3 regions of the uncultured Barnesiella sp. genome follow, and region 2 is predicted to be linked to each of the others. Evidence: riboswitches for the same ligand, from Rfam matches in the RefSeq annotation. Region 2 holds a riboswitch; each other region holds the start of a gene.
The links. A riboswitch is a leader RNA that binds a small molecule or an ion and turns the genes downstream of it on or off. The one in region 2 is predicted to bind cobalamin.
Positions count from the first base shown of each region.

Region 1 (2,202 bases), on a different contig from region 2:
ATGCGGCACATTCGAGGTGGGTGCCTCCGACTTCGGTTTCCACATCTTCAAGAGCGGCAGTGCCGAGGCCGTTGTTTCGTACACTCCGGCAACGGGTGAACTCGTGGCCGACTTCAGCGCCCTGCCTCGGTTGACCAACGACGCCGGCGTATACGACGGTGTCTATCGTTGCATCTTGCCCGAGCGTCCGGCCGTGGGGAGTGAGCTGAAGATAAATATCTTTATCGACCACTCCATCCTCGACATCTTCGTGAACGACAAGTGGGCTACCTCCATCCGTGTCTTCCCCACCGAAGCCGATGCCAACGGCATCGAAGCCTTTGCCTCGGCCACGACCCGGGTAAAGGAGCTGAATGCCTGGATACTCGAGGGGCAATCGGCGAGTTCGGGCATCGAGTCTGTGGTCTCCGACCGTGTGGATTCGGGAAGTGTCCGTGTCGATGTCTTCAATTTGCAAGGCATGAAGGTGCGGGCCAACGTACCTCGGGAGGTTGCTGCCGAGAATCTGCCGAACGGTTTCTACATTATCGGCGGCCAGAAGGTTCTGGTAAGATAAGTTTGGCAGTATAGAAAAAAATGGAGCCGGTGTAGGAGAGAACCGGCAAAACTTCTTCAGAGAAACTCATGAGCGCATACAGCCGCATCTCGGCTATATGCGCTCATGCTTTTTTTGTGGGGGGAGTGTGTTGTCAAGACCGCTGAGGATAAAGACTATAAGCTGCACCATATACAATCTGTTTGAAGTAGGAAGCAAAAAGTTATCTTTCTCCAGAAAAAAATACTAATTTTACAGCCGATTGGTTCCAAAAGGCCCGCCGGGCCTCGAGGATTAAAAGGGAATCGGGTGAAAATCCCGGACAGTCCCGCTGCTGTGAAGCTCCGCCAACCGCTCGAATTCTATACGCCACTGATTGCAATATCGGGAAGGCCTCGAGTGGGGAGTCAGTCAGAAGACCTGCCGTCAGTTTTTGTTTTTAATCGAGCCCGTGGACAGGACGGTTAAATGTACGACGTAAATGCTATATACTTTTTTCAGGCTTTTCGAGCCATTCATAACCCGTGTCGGGGTACTGTGTAAACCTGTTGGGGCATCTGCCCGGGAACAGGCAGGCACGACGCGTTGCCGTCTTGACAATATGGCAACGGCCGGGCTTGCCGTCTCTTCTCCAGCCCGGGACCTTGTTTTGCAAATTTTCAATAACCTGTTAAATAATAGATTTTTATCCAAAAGTAGAATGATGAAAGTAAGAAAGATGTGGGGCGTGCTGCTGGTAGCGGTAGCTCTGATTATGGGCAGTTGCTCGAAAGAGAGTGAAGAACCGATGCCCGACCCGAAGTTTGAGTGGACAACGGCTGTTGCAACCGATGTGCCGGTATTTGTGGTTCCCGATACCCAAGTAGAGATTGCCTATGCGGCAGAGCATGTGCAGTCGGTCAAGACCGAATCGCTGCCCGCCGGGTGGAGTGCAACGGTCGACCAGGATGCCCGGAAAATCGAAATCTCGGCCACGGCCGATGCCGAAACAAAAGCTACGCTCACCGTCACGGTAGCGGGCGCAGGCGGGAAGAACCTTTCGCAAAAGGTGGAGCTGTATTGCCTGAATGCCTTTGACGACCCGGCCGGGGTCTTTGTGCTCAACGAGGGGAACATGACTACCGAGAACGGCTCGCTCACCTGGATTTCGCCCGAGGGGTATGTGGTGGCCGATGCCTACAAGACGGTCAACGGTACCGAGCTGGGCAACGTGGCACAGGACATGGCGTTCTGTAACGGCAAGGTCTATATCATCTCGCAGAATGGCAACAAGAACCCCAACGGCATGGTGTTCGAAAACGACGGCATGCTGGTGGTGGCCGATGCCCACACCTTGAAGCGGACGGCCGCCTACACGAACGACGACCTGCAGGGGCTCGACTGGCCCACGCATATCGCCGTGCTCGACGAGCAGCATCTCTATATCCGCGACAACGCCGGTATCTACCGTTTCGACCCCACGGCCAAGTCGCTGACCTTCGTGACCGGTTCGGACGGTGCGCCGAAGAGCCGCTTCGTGACGATGGGAGGCAAGGCCTACACCTTCAAGTCGGGCTATTTGAGCAAGATTCTCGAGCTCTCGACCGAGAGCGATGCCGTGACGTCGATTTCGTTCCCGTACAGCATCCCCTGCATGATCAACCGTGTGCTGGGCATTCAGGGCGCCG
Region 1 covers NZ_CAMMHD010000016.1:58,336-60,537, forward strand. The annotation lists gene Q1K76_RS09370 (LamG-like jellyroll fold domain-containing protein) at 1-556, shown strand, start outside; cobalamin riboswitch at 782-978, shown strand; gene Q1K76_RS09375 (DUF5074 domain-containing protein) at 1,236-2,202, shown strand, end outside.
Region 1: it holds a riboswitch for cobalamin, as region 2 does, so the genes downstream of both, Q1K76_RS09375 (DUF5074 domain-containing protein) here and Q1K76_RS09900 (leucine-rich repeat protein) in region 2, are expected to answer to the same signal.

Region 2 (2,202 bases):
CCTACTGGCTGAAGCTGAACATCTACGACTCGGCCAACCCTGTCGAACACCTCATGCAGATTGTGGTCCGCCAGGAGGAGGTAGCTTACAGCCCCTACATCACCCGGGTGCATGAGTATCGCCCGGCTCCGGGGCAGTTTGTCAACGAGCTGCCCGAGTATAGCGAGGGCGATACCGAGGAGACCATGCGGCAGAAGGCCGAGGACTGTCTGGCCTACAATGCCGGTACGATGGTGTCGCTGGGCGGTTACGGCGGTTATATCGTCGTGGGATTTGACCATACGATTGTCAACCGTCCCGGCGAATACGACTTCAAGGTCTTGGGCAATGCCTTCTACTCCACGGGCAAACCCACTGCCGCATCGGGCGGCAGCAGCGAGCCCGGTATCGTGATGGTATCGGTCGATGTCAACGGCAACGGCCTCCCCGATGACGAGTGGTACGAACTGGCCGGCAGTGAATATCACAAGGAAGAGACGGTGAAAAATTACGGAATCACCTATTACCGCCCCGACGAAAACAAGACTCCGGTGCCCGGTACCGATACCAGCGTGACCGACTCGACCTATGTGCGCTGGACCGACAACCAGGGCGGGACCGGCTACGTGTCGAAGGTCGTTTTCCACAAGCAATCCTATTACCCGCAGTGGCTCTCCGACGAGACGCTCACGTTCGAGGGCACCCGCTTGCCCGACAATGCCGTCGACGAGAGCGGCAACGGCTCTTACTATGTGCTCTATGCCTACGATTGGGGCTATGCCGACAACCACCCCAACGACAGCGAAAAGTCCAACTTCAAAATCGACTGGGCGGTCGATGCCGAGGGCAATCCCGTGCATTTGCAGGGCATCGACTTTATCAAGATCTATACCGGTGTCAATCAGTTCAACGGCTGGTTGGGCGAGTGCTCGACCGAGGTGGCCGGAGTGACCGATTTGCACATCGAGGAAAAGTAAGAAAAAGAGAGATAGAATAGTAAGAATAAAATAGCGTATAGTGCGCACCGGTTCGGCCCGTTGAAGGCCGATTAAAAGGGAATCGGGTGTGAGTCCCGAACAGTCCCGCTGCTGTGAACTCCATCGAAAAGGAGCCGAGAGACAAGTCACTGATCCGTGCGATTGGGAAGGCCTCGGCTGCCGGAGTGAGTCAGAAGACCTGCCGTGCGTATTGTCCCGATAGCTTGCGAGGTATGAGCTGTGGCAAAAAACGATTCCGGGCCGGCAGGCCGGAGGCGGTTCCATGGGCAGGGGTAAACCATATCTTGCAAGTATTGAAATGGCAAAAACGATTGTTCAATTTTAATACTTAAAGATTTAACCGAAATGAAAAAGATTTATGTTTTCATGCTTTTGCTGTTTGCGGTGATGCAGTTGCCGGCACAGATACTTGTGCAGGGGCGGCCGCACCCTACCGCCGTGCAGCAGGTATCGCCTCGGGCTATTGCCGATGGAACCTTCACGATGGAAATGATTGAAAACTGGACCGGCGAGGGCGCCAACCGGGCGGCTCTGGCGGTGCAGTGGAATGTCGACGGCGAGGAGAGTGCCCTGGTGTGGGGCTTCCGCTGGGACGGCGAGGCTACCGGCGCCACCATGATTACGGCCATTGCGGCAGCCGACCCGCGGTTTGTCATTGCCTCGGAGTCGGGCACGGCGTTCGGCAGCACGGTCTCGGGCTTAGGCTACGATGTGAACAAGAGCGGCGATTTTGCCATCGTCAAGGATGGTGAGGTGCGGCAGGCCAACGAGTTGGGATTGATACCCATGTCGGGCTACTCCTACGACGGGTGGAGCTGTACCGACCCCGAGGACTATTGGCAGTCGGGGTGGTATCAGGGCTACTGGTCGTACTGGACGAAGTCGGCCGATAGCGATTCGTGGTATTACAGCAACATGGGAATCTCGGGCCGTAAGCTCACCGACGGGTGTTGGGACGGTTGGAATTTCTCGGCCGGCATGCAGTCGTATGACTGGAAACCGCTGGCCGCTGCCGCCAAGAACGGGCTCACCGAACCCTCGATAAAGAGTCAGCCCGAGAGCCTGGTGGTGTCGCCGGGCGAGCCGGCCGCTTTTGTGCCGGTATTCCGGGGCGACAGCCTCACCTATCAGTGGTATAAGGACAAGGTCGCCATCGAAGGGGCCGTGAAGGCTGTCTACTCGATAGCGTCGGCTACGACGGCCGATGCCGGCAGCTACTATTGTG
Region 2 covers NZ_CAMMHD010000018.1:24,309-26,510, reverse strand. The annotation lists gene Q1K76_RS09905 (cell surface protein) at 1-956, shown strand, start outside; cobalamin riboswitch at 988-1,178, shown strand; gene Q1K76_RS09900 (leucine-rich repeat protein) at 1,323-2,202, shown strand, end outside.

Region 3 (2,202 bases), on a different contig from region 2:
CACCCCGCGAGTGCATGGTGTTGAGGTTGTGCACCAATCCCTCCATGGCTTGGTGGGTATCCTTGCGGGTAGTCTCGTAGCTTTGTGTCCAGGCGGTGCGCAACTCATTGGCCGAGAGAGTCAGGCCCAGAGTCTGCAGGCGGTCGGCCAGTGCAGCCTGTTGCACCTCCGTATCGGCTATCGAGGCGACCGAGTCGGCTATCGCCTCTCGCAGCGACGGATGGTCGCTCTCGCCATGCAGGCGCAAGATGAAGTCGATGGCCGTCTCGAGATGTTTGCGGAAACTCTTCAGCACCCCCGGTGCCATGAAGTGGTCGAAAGCCGGGATGGCCTGCCCGCCGTGCTGCTCGTTCTGGTTGGTCTGGAACACGATAGTGGCCAGCGTGGCGTAGCTCTGTATCGACTGAGGCGTGCGCACGGTTCCGTTTTTGGTATGGAAACCGCGGTTGAAAATATCCTCCAGGTCGTACTGCACGCAGGTGGCCGTCTTGGTGGGATAGTAGTCGAGGTCGTGGATGTGAATGTCGCCCTCGCGGTGCGCCCGCCCGTAGCGCACCCCCACCAGATACTTGTAGGCGTAATCCTTGGTCACCTCCGAGGCGAAGGTCATCATCTGCCCGGCCGGCGTATGCGACGACATGTTGGCGTTGCTCAGGTTCACGTCGTTCTTCTCGACAGCCACGATGCCGTCCATCACCTGCTTCATCGAGGTGCGTTTCTCGCGCTCCTTGGTGCGCCACTCGCGATAGATGATGAAGCGCTTGGCCACCGAAGGGTTGCGCCGCATCAGATGGCGCTCGACCAGATCTTGAATCTCCTCGACCGAAATCTCGCTCTTGTCGATGGCGGCGGCCACCTCGCCGGCAATCTGTTTCACCGCAGTTTCGTCGTCGATACCATCGGCCCGATAGGCCTTGGCAATAGCCCGCTCGATTTTGGCAATCGAGAAACTCTCTTGGGCACCATCGCGCTTGGCAATGGTAATGCCTGCATAATCCATGTTGATAAGTTGTTTAGGGTTGGATACTGCGGACGTCTCCTCGAACGTCCTTTTGCTTCTCTCTCACTCCGGCAGGTCTTCTGGCTCTTCCCTGCCCCGATGACGCCTTCCCGACATTACAGAAACAGATTCTCGTCAGTGGCTCGTGTCACGGGACTTTCACAGGAATTACAGCAGCGGGACTGCTCGGGATTCTCACCCGATTCCCTTTTTATCGACACCATCGTACAACGGGGCCGAACCGGAATGCGGGTACAAAGTTACACAAATTCGCGATAACCAAACAACAAATTTCGAGACAAAAGTTTCCTTTTTCGGGAAACTTTTGAAAACCAGAATAGAAAAAAGTTTCCTGAAACCAGCAACGAATAGAGGCCCATACCAACTCCCATATGGAAACTATACTGCTATAAAACAGCAAAAAAGGCATCTATTCCATTGTTCAATCGGATATCCAATCGAATCAACCAAATTGTTATCTATTCCAGCAACATAATAAAAAAGGCGAGATAGTAATCTCTCTATAAGAGAGAGAACCTTGCCGCACCGTTTGTCCCCAAGGTGCAACAAGGTTCTCTGTATCTTCCGGGACAAGAGCGTCCCTGATATCTTACCAATTACAGAATGAGCATGGCGTCGCCATAGGCACCGAAACGATACCCCTCCTTGAGGGCAGCATCGTAGGCCTCGAGGACAATTTCATATCCGCCGAATGCCGCTACCATCATCAGCATGGTCGAAAGCGGCATGTGGAAGTTGGTCACCAGACTGGTGGCTACCGTAAAGTCGTAGGGCGGGAAAATGAACTTGTTGGTCCAGCCGTCGTAGGTCTTCATGTGGCCGCCGGTGCTGACCGCACTCTCGATACCCCGCATCACCGAGGTACCCACGGCGCACACCTTGTGGCCGCCATCCTTGGCGTGGTTGACGAGCTCGACGAGCTCGGGGGTCACAATCAGCTGCTCCGAGTCCATTTTGTGCTTGGTAAGGTCTTCGACATCGATTTCACGGAAGTTACCCAGGCCCGAATGGAGGGTGAGGAAGCCGTAGTCGATGCCCTTAATCTCCATGCGCTTCAACAGCTCACGGCTGAAGTGGAGCCCGGCAGCGGGAGTGACCACAGCCCCTTCGTGGCGAGCAAAGATATTTTGATAACGCTCGGCATCGAGCTCCTCGACCGGACGGGTGATATAGGCCGGCAA
Region 3 covers NZ_CAMMHD010000012.1:19,094-21,295, forward strand. The annotation lists gene Q1K76_RS07640 (anaerobic ribonucleoside triphosphate reductase) at 1-1,000, opposite strand, end outside; cobalamin riboswitch at 1,053-1,261, opposite strand; gene queA (tRNA preQ1(34) S-adenosylmethionine ribosyltransferase-isomerase QueA) at 1,618-2,202, opposite strand, start outside.
Region 3: it holds a riboswitch for cobalamin, as region 2 does, so the genes downstream of both, Q1K76_RS07640 (anaerobic ribonucleoside triphosphate reductase) here and Q1K76_RS09900 (leucine-rich repeat protein) in region 2, are expected to answer to the same signal.